Regions from separate parts of the Streptomyces sp. NPDC057438 genome, predicted to be linked through region 2. Evidence: predicted binding sites of a transcription regulator. Region 2 holds the regulator's gene; the other holds the start of a gene.
What was found. The regulator HrcA, encoded in region 2, represses chaperone genes, less so after heat shock. The targets are predictions, from matches to a motif close to TTNGCACTCNGNNNNNCNGAGTGCNAA.
Positions count from the first base shown of each region.

Region 1: the regulator HrcA is predicted to act here: its motif matches at 4,439-4,465, upstream of groES (co-chaperone GroES).

Region 1 covers NZ_JBHVDD010000001.1:295,212-302,517, reverse strand. Annotated here, with positions in the region: gene ACFU5F_RS01490 (ester cyclase) at 1-249, shown strand, start outside; gene ACFU5F_RS01485 (matrixin family metalloprotease) at 681-1,469, opposite strand; gene groL (chaperonin GroEL) at 2,248-3,873, opposite strand; gene groES (co-chaperone GroES) at 3,985-4,293, opposite strand; gene ACFU5F_RS01470 (polysaccharide deacetylase family protein) at 4,544-5,554, opposite strand; gene ACFU5F_RS01465 (polysaccharide deacetylase family protein) at 5,551-6,546, opposite strand; gene ACFU5F_RS01460 (methyltransferase domain-containing protein) at 6,657-7,306, shown strand, end outside.
Region 2 covers NZ_JBHVDD010000025.1:74,685-81,990, forward strand. Annotated here, with positions in the region: gene ACFU5F_RS16660 (MBL fold metallo-hydrolase) at 1-480, opposite strand, end outside; gene hrcA (heat-inducible transcriptional repressor HrcA) at 669-1,685, shown strand; gene dnaJ (molecular chaperone DnaJ) at 1,686-2,822, shown strand; gene ACFU5F_RS16675 (nitronate monooxygenase) at 3,033-4,142, shown strand; gene ACFU5F_RS16680 (16S rRNA (uracil(1498)-N(3))-methyltransferase) at 4,139-4,879, shown strand; gene ACFU5F_RS16685 (VOC family protein) at 4,923-5,315, shown strand; gene ACFU5F_RS16690 (hypothetical protein) at 5,497-5,961, shown strand; gene ACFU5F_RS16695 (S41 family peptidase) at 6,051-7,306, shown strand, end outside.

The DNA of each region.
Region 1 (7,306 bases), on a different contig from region 2:
GGGTTCGACTTCGCGTTCACCGTGGAGGACCAGATCGCCCAGGGCGACCGGGTGTGCACGCGGTGGACCTGGAACGCGACCCACACGGGGGACTTCCTCGGGATTGCGGCCAGCGGCCGGAAGGTCCGGATGACGGGGACGCTCGTCCACCTGTTCTCCCCCGAAGGAAAGATCACCGAGGGATGGTGGGAGTACGACCGGCTCGGGCTGATGGGGCAGTTGGGGGCGCTCGACGACCTGGAGAGCTAGGGAGGCAGGACCGGGGCCGGGGAGCTCCGCCCGGCAGTGGAGCGTCTTGGCGACCGGATCCTTCCGAGCTGTAGGACCAGCCGGGTTTCCGGCTACGCGACGCCCGCCCGATCGGTGCATGGGCGGCGCTGGGCGGAGTGGCCCCGCTCGCGGACACCCGGCTGGTGGGAGCCGGTGTCGGTGGGACGGCTCGGGCAGCCATCTCGGGCTGTCGTCCGGTGGCCAGGGCGGTATCGCCGAGGGCAGGGACCCACGCGAGGAATCGGCCGCGCGGCTCGTCGACGTCCGGTGGCGTACGGGTACCGGCGTGGCGTACGGGGAACGGGCGCCCCTGCCGTCGACACCCTCGGTCGCGTGGGTGGTGGGGAGCCCTGCACCGGGCTCCCCACCACTCCTGACTCCCCTGTCACGCGGAGTACGTGCGGAGTACGTCACGCGGAGTAGAGGGACAGGGCTCCATTGATGTCGTCCTGAACCAGGTCCCGCTTCGTCATGTTCGCAGCGACCAGCGGCGCCATCACCGCTCCGAGGACACTGGAGTGGCCGAGGCCGAGAATGTGCCCGAGTTCGTGCAGGGCGACCGTCTCCACGTCGAAGCAGTCCGCCACGGCCCCGATGCTCCAGGTGTGTTCGGTGTCGTCGAAGTGGACGGGCTTCGGTGTGCTCCCGTTCGTGACGACCCCGCATCCCGGCGGGAAGTCCGCGTGTGCGAGGACTCCGCCGACCATGCTGTGATCCGGATCGTCGGCGGACCGCCACCCGATCACGATGTCGGGATCCTGAGCCGACGTGACCTCGGCGAACGTCACCGGGACCGAGGCGGACCACGTCTGCAGTGCACTTCGCACGGCGTCGAACTCCTGGCCGGGGCCCGCGTCGTCGGTCCCCGTGTCGAAGGTGAACGTAAGATCGCGGTGACCCCAGGCGCACCTCGCGGCGAACGCCACGCCGTCTTCCATGTCCAGCATGGCGCAGCGAGGCTGGGTCATCGCGGCGCGAGTCCGCTCGTCGAAATCGCCGGTCGCGGGAAGCCCGTTGAACTCCTGGAACCTCTCCAGCGCGCGAGACGTCGGATCGTCCACCCTGTTCTCGCTGTATTCGTCGGTCAGGTAGCCGAACCGGTTGAGGAACCCTTGCACCCGCCCCAGTCCGCGAACCTCCTCCCCCGCTTCGACGGGCGGCACATTCGCGATCTTGGGAAAAGCGAGAACGGAAGCCATCTCATCCTCCCTTGCATGGTGAATTGCTGGGTGTGGAAGACAAATGAAGGGTGAAGCTCCGTACAGGGGATCAGCCGGTGAACCGGATGCCGTGGACGACCCGCAGTGCGATGGACGACCCGCAGTGCGAATCCCTCGGTGCCCCGGGGCTCGATCTCACGATCGGGAAAGCAGCCCCCGCCACATGCGATCCGTCCTCGTCCGTGAACTCCACGACCCGGGCCGGCCGACCGCCCACCTCCCGCAGAGAGGCGGCGTGTTCAGGGCGTCGGCCGCAGGGGTCGGCGAACCATCGAAGGGAATTCCAGGGTTTCACCGGGGACTACCGTCCGCAACCCGGGATTTCCGCGTAACGCCCCAGGGACGAACCAACGCTCCGTCACCCGTTCGCATGGGGCACCACCGCGTCCGGGCCACACGCGCCGGCCGGGGCGGCCGAGGCGCGCGAGGCGCACCCGGGCGTGGTGCACCCGGTCGGCACGGCCGTCGCACACGGGGGTGACGGCGACGGCGACGTGCGGTCACGGAGGTGGGCCGGGCACCGGGCGAACGTCACTGACCGCCTGCCTCGTGTCCCTGACGGTCCCTCACCGGCGAACGGACAGATCGGCATCCACGCCGTACGAGGGCTGAGAACGCCGAGGCCCTGCCCCGAGGCTCGCCAGGGGTGAGCCTCGGGGCAGGGCCGGGGACGGGCAGAGCGCGCGCTGCGCGGCTGAGGCCCAGCCCCCGGCAACCGGGAACTGGGCCTCAGAAGTGCCTGCCGACGTGCGTGACGTCAGTGGGCGTGGCCGTGGCCGCCGTGGCCCGCGTCGGCCGGCTCCTCTTCCTTCTTCTCGACGACCAGGGTCTCGGTCGTCAGGAGGAGGGAGGCGATGGAGGCGGCGTTCTCCAGGGCGGAGCGGGTGACCTTGACCGGGTCGATGACACCGGACTTGACCAGGTCGCCGTACTCGCCGGTGGCGGCGTTGAAGCCCTGGCCCTTGTCCAGCTCGGCGACCTTGGAGGTGATGACGTAGCCCTCCAGGCCGGCGTTCTCCGCGATCCAGCGCAGCGGCTCGACGGCGGCCTTGCGGACGACGGCGACACCGGTGGCCTCGTCGCCGGTCTTGCCGAGGTTGCCCTCCAGGACCTTCACGGCGTGGACGAGCGCGGAGCCACCACCGGAGACGATGCCCTCCTCGACCGCGGCGCGGGTCGCGGAGATGGCGTCCTCCAGACGGTGCTTCTTCTCCTTCAGCTCCACCTCGGTGGCGGCGCCGACCTTGATCACGCACACGCCGCCGGCCAGCTTCGCGAGGCGCTCCTGGAGCTTCTCGCGGTCCCAGTCGGAGTCCGTGTTCTCGATCTCGGCCTTGATCTGGGCGACGCGGCCCTGGACCGCACCGGAGTCACCGGCGCCGTCGACGATCGTGGTGTCGTCCTTGGTGACGGTGACGCGGCGGGCGGAGCCGAGCACGTCCAGGCCGACCTGGTCGAGCTTGAGGCCGACCTCCTCGGAGATGACCTCGGCGCCGGTCAGCGTGGCCATGTCCTGCAGCATCGCCTTGCGACGGTCGCCGAAGCCGGGGGCCTTGACGGCGACCGCGTTGAAGGTGCCGCGGATCTTGTTCACGACCAGGGTGGACAGGGCCTCGCCCTCGACGTCCTCGGCGATGATCAGCAGCGGCTTCGAGGCGTTGGCCTGGATGACCTTCTCCAGCAGGGGCAGCAGGTCGGCGATGGCGCCGATCTTGCCCTGGTGGATGAGGATGTACGGGTCGTCGAGGACGGCCTCCATACGCTCCTGGTCGGTGACGAAGTACGGGGAGAGGTAGCCCTTGTCGAAGGCCATGCCCTCGGTGAAGTCCAGCTCCAGACCGAAGGTGTTGGACTCCTCGACGGTGATGACACCGTCCTTGCCGACCTTGTCCATGGCCTCGGCGATGAGCTCGCCGACCTGCTGGTCCTGGGCGGAGAGACCGGCGACGGCGGCGATGTCCGACTTCTCGTCGATCGGGCGGGCGGTCGCGAGGAGCTCCTCGGACACGGCCTTGACCGCGGCGTCGATGCCCTTCTTCAGGGCGGCCGGGGAGGCACCGGCGGCGACGTTGCGCAGGCCCTCGCGGACGAGCGCCTGGGCCAGCACGGTGGCGGTGGTCGTACCGTCACCCGCTACGTCGTTGGTCTTGGTCGCCACCTCCTTCACCAGCTGGACGCCGAGGTTCTCGTACGGGTCCTCGACCTCGACCTCGCGGGCGATGGTGACGCCGTCGTTGGTGATGGTGGGGGCGCCGAACTTCTTGTCGATGACGACGTTGCGGCCCTTGGGGCCGATCGTCACCTTGACCGTGTCGGCAAGCTTGTTGACGCCGCGCTCGAGGGCGCGACGGGCGTCCTCGTCGAACTTCAGGATCTTCGCCATGGGAGCGGTTCAGCCCTCTCGGAAAACGTGGGTGAAACGAACTGCGCCCCGGGCGCCCGGCTGATGATGGTCGCGGGGGCCAGGGGCGCAGCTCAAAAAACGATGGGTGAATTACTTCTCGATGATCGCGAGCACGTCGCGAGCCGAGAGGACGAGGTACTCCTCGCCGTTGTACTTCACCTCGGTGCCGCCGTACTTGCTGTACAGCACGATGTCGCCGGTCTTGACGTCGAGCGGCAGGCGCTCGCCGTTCTCGAAGCGGCCCGGACCGACGGCGAGGACGACGCCCTCCTGGGGCTTCTCCTTCGCGGTGTCCGGGATGACCAGGCCAGAGGCGGTGGTCTGCTCGGCGTCGAGCGGCTGGACCACAATGCGGTCCTCGAGCGGCTTGATGGCAACCTTGGAGCTGGTGGTCGTCACGATCCGACCTCCCCCTTCGGAGATCTCACGGGGTTAACTGTCTGAGGTGGCGACCAGGTGGATCCGTCGTCGCGGGTGCCGGACCTGCCCGTCGCTGGTTGGCACTCTCCAGGGGGGAGTGCCAGACCTGAGACTATGACTGCGATTAGCACTCGGTCAAGCGGACTGCTAATCAAGTCGGTCGCGGCGGGTCGGCGGGCGGTGACCGGCGGGCTTGAGCGGGACGCCGGTCACGTGCCGCAGGGGCGCCTCAGAGGTAGTCCTCCAGGCGGCCGACCGTCAGACCCTGCTCCTGGATCCGGCGCAGCAGCCGCGTCGTCATCTCCGTGAGGGTGGCGCCCTCGAGCTGGGCCGGGCCCCGGAACTGGGCCAGGACGATGTCGCCGGGGCGCAGGCGGTCGCCGACGGCGTAGCGGAGGTCGTTGATCTGCATGGAGGCCCGCCACAGGACGACGGCCGCGATGCCGCAGTCGGCGGCGGCGCGGAGCGTGGTGGTGTCGTGGACGCCGTAGGGCGGGCGGAAGAGGGTCGGCCGGGCACCGAAGCGCTGCCTGAGCTTGTCCTGCTGGCCGCAGATCTCGGCGCGCTGTCCCGCGTACGGCAGGCCGCGCAGGGCGGTGTGGTCGAGGGTGTGGTTCTGCACGGTCGCCCCGACGGCCCGCAGCCGGGCGAAGTGGCCGTAGCCCGGCCCCACGACACTGTCCGTCAGGAACATGCTCACCGGCAGCCGCAGCTCACGCACCATGTCGACGAACCTCGGGTCCTTCTCCGCGCCGTCGTCGTACGTCAGGAAGACCACCTTGTCCCGGGTCGGCACCCGGTCGACGACGGGCGGCAGCCCAGGGCCGGCCGCGCGGAGCCGGGAGGGCCGGTCGGGATTCTCGGGGGCGTGAGCGAGGGGGGCGGTGAGGCCCCAGCGGCGGTACGGGGGTGAGTGGGGGTGGGGGCGCGCGTCTCCGGGAGCGCGGGCGCCGTCCGCGCCGGGGGTGTCCGGGACCGGGCCCCGCTCGCGCGCGGGCGCGGTCGCCGAGGGCGGCGTCCCGACAGCCGGGGGCGAGGGCGGCCTCGTCCCCCGCGCCGACGGGCGGTCGTTCACCGTCGCTTCGGCCCCGGGCGCCGGCGCCCGGGAGGCACGGCCGGCGGGATCGGCCGCGCACCCGGCGAGGAGCAGGGCGGCCAGGGCCAGGAGCGCGGCAGGAGCGGCGAGAGCGGAGCGGACGCGGGAGCCCGGCGTACGCCCCCGCGCCCCGTCGGCCGTCACAGGTAGTCCTCCAGCCTCGCCACCGCGTAGCCCTCGGCGGTGGCCCGGTCCAGGAAGCGGCGGACCATGTCGGGCATGGTGCCCTTCCAGTCGGACCTGCCCCGGAAGTGGCTGAGGACGATGTCGCCGGGACGGAGCCGGCGGTCGGCTTCGCGATGCTCCCAGCGGTCGGCGAAGACCTCCTCGTTCCAGAGGGGGACGGCCTCGATCCCGCAGGACCTGGCGGCGCGCAGGGTGTCCCGGTCGTAGCTCCCGTACGGCGGCCGGAAGAGCGTGGGCCGCTTGCCGTACCGCTTCTCGATCACGTCCTGCATGCCGCAGATCTCGTGCTTCTGGGCGGCGTAGGAGAGGGCGGGCAGATGGCGGTGGTTGAGGGTGTGGTTGTCGAGGGTCACGCCCCGGTCCCGCATCCGCGCGAAGTAGCCGTAGTCCTCCTTGATCAGGTAGTCGCTGAGGAAGGCGGTGTACGGGATGCGCAGTTCGCTCATCATCCGCAGGAAGGCGGGGTCCTTCTCGGCGCCGTCGTCGATCGTGAGGAAGAGGACCTTGTCACGGGTGGGGACGGTGGTGAGGACCGGGGGCAGCCCGTCCTCCTCGTGGCCGTCGACCTCGAATCCCTTGCGTGTCCGGAGCACCGGCTTCCGCGCCGGGGGCGCCGGCGCGAGCAGGGGCACCCCGGCCAGCCCCCAGCGCTTCGCCGCGGCGACCCGCGCGGCGTGCGCCCGGCGCAGCTTCCCGGCGTACGCGTCGAGGGCACGGGCACCCGGCGCTTCGAGAGGCGGTCGCTGCCCGCGCTCCTGGCCGTGGGCGGGCCCCGCGGTGCCCTCCTGCTCGGCCACGCCCTCCCTGGCGTCGCCCCCGCCTCCCCCGGCGCACCCGGACACGATGACCGCGGCGGCGAGCACGGCGACGCCGCCCCGGACCGTGCCGCCCCCTCTCCAGAAACGCGCCCACTTTGCGATCTTTACATCATTTTGTCGTACAAGTCGCATGGCGCCGCATCCTCGCAGGGCCGGCCCTCCGCACGGCCCCGACACCGCCGTCCGGCCCCCACCGTCCACCGACTGGCCCACGCCCCCTCCCCCTGACCGACAATGGCCCGGTGAACGACCTGGACCCCGCCGCCTTCCTCACCCCCCTGCTCACCCCCGAGGGCCGCGCCCTCCTCGACGAGGTGCGCGACACCGAACCGGCGCGGGAACTGGCCGTGGCGACCCGGCTGCGCCGCGACCACCCGGCGCCCCTGGTGTCCGCGGCCCTCGCCCAGGCACGGCTGCGGCAGCGCGCGGCGGCGAAGTTCGGCGCGGCGGACGCGGGGCGGATGTTCTTCACGCCCAACGGAGTGGAGCAGTCGACCAGGACGACCGTGGCGGCCTACCGGGCCGCGTGCTTCCGGGCGCTCGGCGTGCGGTCGGTCGCCGATCTGTGCTGCGGCATCGGCGGGGACGCGATCGCGATGGCGCGCGCCGGAATCCGGGTACTGGCCGTCGACCACGATCCGCTGACGGCGGCGGTCGCCCGCGCCAACGCCGACGCGCTCGGCCTCGCCGAGCTGATCGAGGTGCGCGAGGCGGACGTGACGGAGGTGGACACCGCCGGGTTCGACGCCGTGTTCGTCGACCCGGCCCGGCGGTCCTCCGCGCGGGGCCGGATCTTCGACCCGGAGGCCTACTCCCCGCCCCTGTCCTGGGCCGTGTCGGCCGCGCTCAAGGCTCCCCTGGGCGCGCTGAAGATCGCGCCCGGCATCCCGCA
Region 2 (7,306 bases):
GCCCGTGTGCCCGGGGCCCACGTTCGCCAGGAGCACCCGGACCTCGCCCCCGAGGTCGAGGGTCCACTCGCCGGAGACCAGGTGCCGGGGGCGTACCAGCAGGTCGGCGGCCTCGGTGGCGTCCGCCGGGGGAAGGCCGTGGTGCACGGCGTCCGCGCGGAGGGCCTCGTGGTCCCGGCTCAGGACGCCGTCGAGACCCACCGCGCCGAAGACCTCCACACCGGCGAACGCCGCCGCCCCGAAGACATGGTCGAAGTGGGGGTGGGTGAGCGCGAGATGTGTCACACGGGCGCCACCGAGCAGCCGGCACGCCTCGCCGCGCAACCGCGCGCCCTCCCGCAGGCTCGAACCCGCGTCGATCACGAGGGCCGCGCCCTCCCCGACCACCAGCCCGGCCGTGCAGTCCCAGCCGGGCAGGCGGCATCGTCCGACCCTGGGCGTCAATTCCTGCCACCCGCACTCTTCCCAAGTCACCGTCATGCGCCGACGCTAGCCGTAGCTCCGGCGACGGCGTCGCCGTGTACTCCCCAGTAGGAAAGTGCCCCCGACCGGAGACCGGCCTTGCCGGGGGCGTACCCCACCGCCGTACACTGGGCGGGGAGTGCTGGCACTCGCCCGGGGTGAGTGCCAAGGGGAAGCCGCAGGAGAGCGAAGTGGAGGTGTGCGCGGTGCTCAGTGAACGCAGGCTCCAAGTGCTGCGCGCCATCGTCCAGGACTACGTGGGCACCGAGGAGCCGGTCGGTTCCAAGGCGCTCACCGAGCGGCACAACCTCGGCGTCTCCCCGGCGACCGTCCGCAACGACATGGCGGCGCTGGAGGACGAGGGCTTCATCGCCCAGCCCCACACCAGCGCGGGCCGCATCCCCACCGACAAGGGGTACCGGCTCTTCGTCGACAAGCTCGCCGGGGTCAAGCCGATGACCCCGCCCGAGCGGCGCGCCATCCAGAACTTCCTGGACGGCGCGGTCGATCTCGACGACGTGGTGGCGCGGACCGTACGGCTGCTCGCGCAGCTCACGCGGCAGGTCGCCGTCGTGCAGTACCCGTCGCTCACACGGTCGACGGTGCGGCACGTGGAGTTGCTGGCGCTGGCGCCCGCCAGGCTGATGCTCGTGCTGATCACGGACACGGGACGGGTGGAGCAGCGGCTGGTGGACTGCCCGGCGCCGTTCGGAGAAACGTCACTCGCGGATCTGCGGGCCCGGCTCAACAGCAAGGTCGCGGGCCGCCGGTTCACCGACGTGCCCCGGCTGGTCGAGGACCTGCCGGAGGCGTTCGACGTCGAGGACCGGGGCACGGTCGCGACCGTGCTCTCCACCCTCCTCGAAGCACTTGTCGAGGAGAGCGAGGAGCGGCTGATGATCGGCGGAACCGCCAATCTCACCCGCTTCGGACATGACTTCCCCCTCACCATCCGGCCCGTTCTGGAAGCCTTGGAGGAGCAGGTCGTCCTCCTCAAGTTGCTTGGTGAGGCGGGAGATTCGGGCATGACCGTACGCATCGGTCATGAGAACGCGTATGAGGGACTCAACTCCACGTCCGTCGTCTCCGTCGGCTACGGTTCGGGCGGCGAGGCAGTAGCGAAACTGGGCGTGGTCGGACCTACGCGCATGGACTATCCGGGAACGATGGGAGCGGTACGAGCGGTGGCACGGTACGTCGGACAGATCCTGGCGGAGTCCTGAGTGGCCACGGACTACTACGCCGTGCTCGGCGTGCGCCGCGACGCTTCCCAGGACGAGATCAAGAAGGCGTTCCGGAGGCTCGCGCGCGAGCTGCACCCGGACGTCAACCCCGATCCGAAGACCCAGGAGCGGTTCAAGGAGATCAACGCCGCCTACGAGGTGTTGTCGGACCCGCAGAAGAAGCAGGTCTACGACCTCGGCGGCGACCCCCTGTCCCAGGCGGGCGGCGGAGGTGCGGGCGGCTTCGGCGCCGGTGGCTTCGGGAACTTCTCGGACATCATGGACGCCTTCTTCGGCACGGCGTCGCAGCGGGGTCCCCGCTCGCGTACGCGCCGGGGGCAGGACGCGATGATCCGGCTGGAGATCGACCTCGACGAGGCGGCCTTCGGCACGACGAAGGACATCCAGGTCGACACCGCCGTCGTCTGCACGACGTGCAGCGGCGAGGGCGCGGCCCCGGGTACGACCGCGCAGACCTGTGACATGTGCCGCGGCCGCGGTGAGGTCTCGCAGGTCACGCGGTCCTTCCTCGGCCAGGTCATGACCTCCCGGCCCTGCCCGCAGTGCCAGGGGTTCGGCACGATCGTCCCCAACCCCTGCCCCGAGTGCGCGGGCGACGGGCGGGTGCGGTCGCGGCGGACGCTCACGGTCAAGATCCCGGCCGGTGTCGACAACGGCACGCGGATCCAGCTCGCCGGTGAGGGCGAGGTCGGGCCCGGTGGCGGTCCCGCCGGTGACCTCTACGTCGAGATCCACGAGCTGCCGCACTCGACGTTCCAGCGGCGCGGTGACGATCTGCACTGCACGGTCACGATCCCGATGACGGCGGCCTCCCTCGGCACGAAGGTGCCGCTGGAGACGCTGGACGGTCTGGAGGAGGTCGACATCCGGCCCGGGACGCAGTCCGGGCAGTCGATCCCGCTGCACGGCCGCGGTGTCACGCATCTGCGGGGCGGCGGCCGGGGCGATCTGATCGTCCACGTCGAGGTGCAGACGCCGACGAAGCTGGATCCCGAGCAGGAGGGGCTGCTGCGGCAGCTCGCCGCGCTGCGGGGGGAGGAGCGGCCCACGGGGCAGTTCCAGCCCGGGCAGCAGGGGCTGTTCTCCCGGCTGAAGGACGCGTTCAACGGGCGCTGAGCGGGTGCGTCGTCGGGTGCGGCTGCGTGGGGCCGATCGCGCCCACGCGGCGGAGCCGCATATCGACACGGGCCTGGTCGTTCAGGAGGCCAGGGCCTGTGCTTGTGAGGGGCGCGGGGAACTGCGCGAGCAACCCCCGCCCACCCGCACCCGACGAACAACCGTCCGCCTCGATTCGGCTCCACCCGGAGGGCGTGGCACCATGCCGTCATGTCCTCCGCGCTGACCGATCTCGTCCCGCTGCCGATCGTGCAGGCCCCCATGGCGGGCGGCGTGTCCGTGCCGCGGCTGGCCGCCGCCGTGTCCGAGGCGGGCGGGCTGGGCTTCCTCGCCGCCGGGTACAAGACGGCCGACGGGATGTACCAGGAGATCAAGGCGCTGCGGGCCCTCACCTCGCGCCCCTTCGGCGTGAACCTGTTCATGCCACAGCCGGAGTACTCCGAGCCCGCTGCCGTCGACGTCTACGCGGAGCAGCTGGCCGGCGAGGCCACCTGGTACGACGCCGGGCTCGGCGACCCGGACAGCGGACGCGACGACGGCTACGAGGCCAAGCTCGCCGTGCTGCTGGACAACCCCGTGCCGGTGGTGTCGTTCCACTTCGGCTGCCCGACCCCCGAGGTCGTGGAGTCCCTCGCCCGCAAGGGCACGCTCACCCTGGTCACCGCGACCTCGGCGGAGGAGGCCCAGGCCGTGGAGCGGTCCGGGGCCCACGCCGTGATCGTGCAGGGGGTCGAGGCGGGCGGCCACCAGGGCACCCACCGCGACGACCCCGAGCGGGACTGCGCCGGCATCGGCCTGCTCTCCCTGGTCGCCCAGGTCCGCGAGGCCGTGGCGCTGCCGATGGTCGCGGCCGGCGGCATCATGCGCGGCGGTCAGATCGCCGCCCTCCTCACGGCGGGCGTGAGCGCGGCCCAGCTCGGCACGGCCTTCCTCGCCACCGCCGAGTCCGGTGCGCACGCCGTCCACAAGCAGGCCCTGACCGACCCCCTGTTCGTCCGCACCGAGCTGACCCGCGCCTTCTCCGGGCGCCCGGCCCGCGGCCTGCTCAACCGCTTCCTGCGCGAGCACGGCCCGTACGCGCCCGTCGCCTACCCCGAGGTGCACCACCTCACCTCACCGCTGCGCAAGGCCGCCGCCCAGGCCGGCGACGCGCAGGGCATGGCGTTGTGGGCCGGCCAGGGGCACCGGATGGCCCGGAACCTGCCGGCCGGGGAACTGGTCGCGGTGCTGGCCGCCGAGATCGCCGCCGCGCAGGCCGAGCAGGCCGCCGCGCGGGTCGGCAGCCAGGGCGGCGGCCAGACCGGGAGCGAGGGCCGATGACCGCACCCGTGTTCGTGGTGGACCGGTTCGACGGCCGGGGACCGGAGATCGTGCTCGACGGCCCCGAAGGACGGCACGCCGTCTCGGTGAAGCGGATGAAGCCCGGTGAGGACGTCGTCCTCACCGACGGGCGGGGCCGGTGGCTGGAAGGTGTGGTGAAGGCCGCCGAGGGCAAGGACCGGCTGGTCGTCATGGACGTGGGGAGCCTGCGCGAGGAGCCCCCGGCCGAGCCCCGGCTCACCGTCGTCCAGGCGCTGCCCAAGGGCGACCGGGGTGAACTCGCCGTCGAGACCATGACCGAGGTCGGCATCGACGCGATCGTTCCCTGGACGGCCTCCCGCTGCATCACCCAGTGGCGGGGCGACCGGGGGCTGAAGGCGCTCGCCAAGTGGCGGGCCACCGCGCGGGAGGCGGGCAAGCAGTCCCGCCGGACGCGGTTCCCCGAGGTCGCGGACGCGGCCACGAGCAAGCAGGTCGCGGCACTGCTGGCGAAGGCCGACTTCGCCGCCGTCCTGCACGAGAGCGGCGACGAGACCCTGGCGACGGCGGAGCTGCCTGCGGCCGGGGAGATCGTGCTCGTCGTGGGGCCCGAGGGGGGCGTGTCGCCGGAGGAGCTGGCGCTCTTCGGCGAGGCGGGCGCGGGGGCGTACCGACTCGGGCCCAGCGTGCTGCGGACGTCGACCGCCGGAACGGCGGCCGGGGCGCTGCTGCTGGGCAGAACCGGACGCTGGTCCTGACCGCCCCGGTCCCGGCCGCCGTCCCCGTACCCCTGGGAGCATCGTGGAACTCGCACAGGTAAGACTGCTCGTCTCCGACTTCGCCGCGTGCTATCGCTTCTACGCCGACGTCCTCGGGCTGAAACCGCAGTCCGGGGCGGCCGAGGGGCCGTACGAGAAGTTCAGCCCGGCGGTCGGGTCCGCGGGCATCGCCCTGCAGGACCGGGCGATGATGGCGGAGATCCTCGGCGAGCTGGCCGGCGCGGCGAACGGACACAGGTCGCTGGTCGTCCTGCGGGTCGACGACCTCGACGCGTACTGCGAGCAGATCACCGAGCGCGGCGCACACCTGCTGCACGGGCCCGCACCCATGACCGACCGGATGCGCGTGGCCCATCTCAAGGACCCCGAGGGGAACTTGGTGGAGCTGCAGGAATGGCTGCTGATGCGCGGCTGAGGCCGCGTACGCCCGGTGCACCCCCGGTTCACCCTTCCCGGCGGCATGGCCGCACGCGGTCTTCCGCGGCGCGGCCACCGGTGGCAGGCTGCCGTGCATGCGGGTATGGAGGCGTGTCAGGGCGCACCGGACCGGCGGGCGCCGGCTTCTGCTGGGAGCCGGGCTCGGACTCGGCGCCGTCATGAGCCTGGTGGCCTGTGAGGGCGGCGGGCTCAACACCGGCGCGGTCGCGTTCACGACGGACCAGCTGGCCACCAAGGAGCTGGAGCGGGAGGGCCTCGACGTCCGGTGGCTGACCTGCACGGCCTCGTACGACGGCGACGCGGGCAAGAAGTCCGGGTCGCCGTCCGCGTCCGTCGCCACCGTCGCGGACGTCGACTGCACGGGTGAGGACAAGGAAGGCCGGGACATCAGCCTCACCGGCAAGGTGACGAAAGGCGTCAACGGCAGGTGCGTACGCGGGGACCTGACCGCGAAGGTCGGCGGCAAGGAGTGGTTCCACGTCGAGGGGCTCGGCAACTGCGACGCCCCCGCCCCGAGCACCGGGCCGACGGATCCGGACCGGCCGGGACCGACCGTGACGGTCACCGTCACCCAGACCATCTGGTGCCAGAAGGACCCGGCGTGCGTGCCCGAGGGCAAGTGAGGCCCGGCCCCGAGGGCAACCGGGGCCCGGGTCGAGGGACATGATCCAAACCCCTCCCCATCAGACCGAACGCTGCTTACAGTGACCGGGTGACTCAGCTCGCGTATTTCCGGTATCCGCACCTGCACGGCGACCTGGTCGCCTTCACCGCCGAGGACGACGTGTGGGTCGCGCCTCTGGACGGCGGCCGTGCCTGGCGGGTCAGCGCGGACAACGTGCCCGTGAACCATCCCCGGATCTCCCCCGACGGCGCCACGCTCGCGTGGACCTCCACACGGGACGGCGCGCCCGAGGTGCATGTGGCGCCCGTCGACGGCGGATCGGCCAGGCGCCTGACGTACTGGGGGAGTTGGCGCACCCAGGTGCGCGGCTGGACACCCGACGGCCGGGTCCTCGCGCTCAGCACCGAGGGGCAGGCCAGCCTCCGGCGGAGCTGGGCGCGCGCCGTCCCGCTCGACGGCGGGCCGGCCACCACCCTCCCGTACGGGCCGGTCGGCGATGTCGCCCACGGTCCCGCCACCGTGCTGCTGTCCGCGCCGATGGGTCGCGAGGCCGCCTGGTGGAAGCGCTACCGGGGCGGCACGGCGGGCAAGCTGTGGATCGACCGCACCGACGCCGGTGACGAGAACACCGGGGAGTTCACCCGTCTGCACGCCGAGTTGGACGGCAACCTCGAATACCCGCTGTGGGTGGGGGACCGGATCGCGTTCCTCTCCGACCACGAGGGCGTCGGGGCGCTGTACTCCTCCCTCTCCGACGGCTCCGACCTGCGCCGGCACACACCTCTCGACGGTTTCTACGCCCGCCACGCGGCCACCGACGGCACCCGGGTCGTGTACGCGGCCGCGGGTGAACTGTGGCTGCTGGACGACCTGGACGGGGCCGAACCGCGCAGGCTCGACATCCGCCTCGGCGGGCAGCGCGTCGACCTCCAGCCCTTCCCGGCGAACGCGTCCCGCTGGTTCGGTTCCGCCTCGCCCGACCACACCGCCCGGGGCAGTGCCGTCTCCGTGCGCGGCTCGGTCCACTTCGTCACCCACCGCTCCGGCCCCGCCCGCGCGCTCGCCGCCGAGCAGGGCGTCCGGGCCCGGCTGCCGCGCACCTTCCGGGTGGAGGGCGAGGAGTGGGTGGTGTGGGTGACGGACGCCGAGGGCGACGACGCGCTGGAGTTCGCCCCCGCGACCGGTGCCGCCCCGGGCGCCACCCCGCGCCGGCTCGCCGCCGGGCAGCTGGGCCGCGTCCTCGGGCTCGCGGTCGCGCCGGACGGCAGCCGGGTCGCCGTCGCCGCGCACGACGGCCGGGTCCTGCTCGTCGAACGGGAGACGGGGGAGGTGCGGGAGGTCGA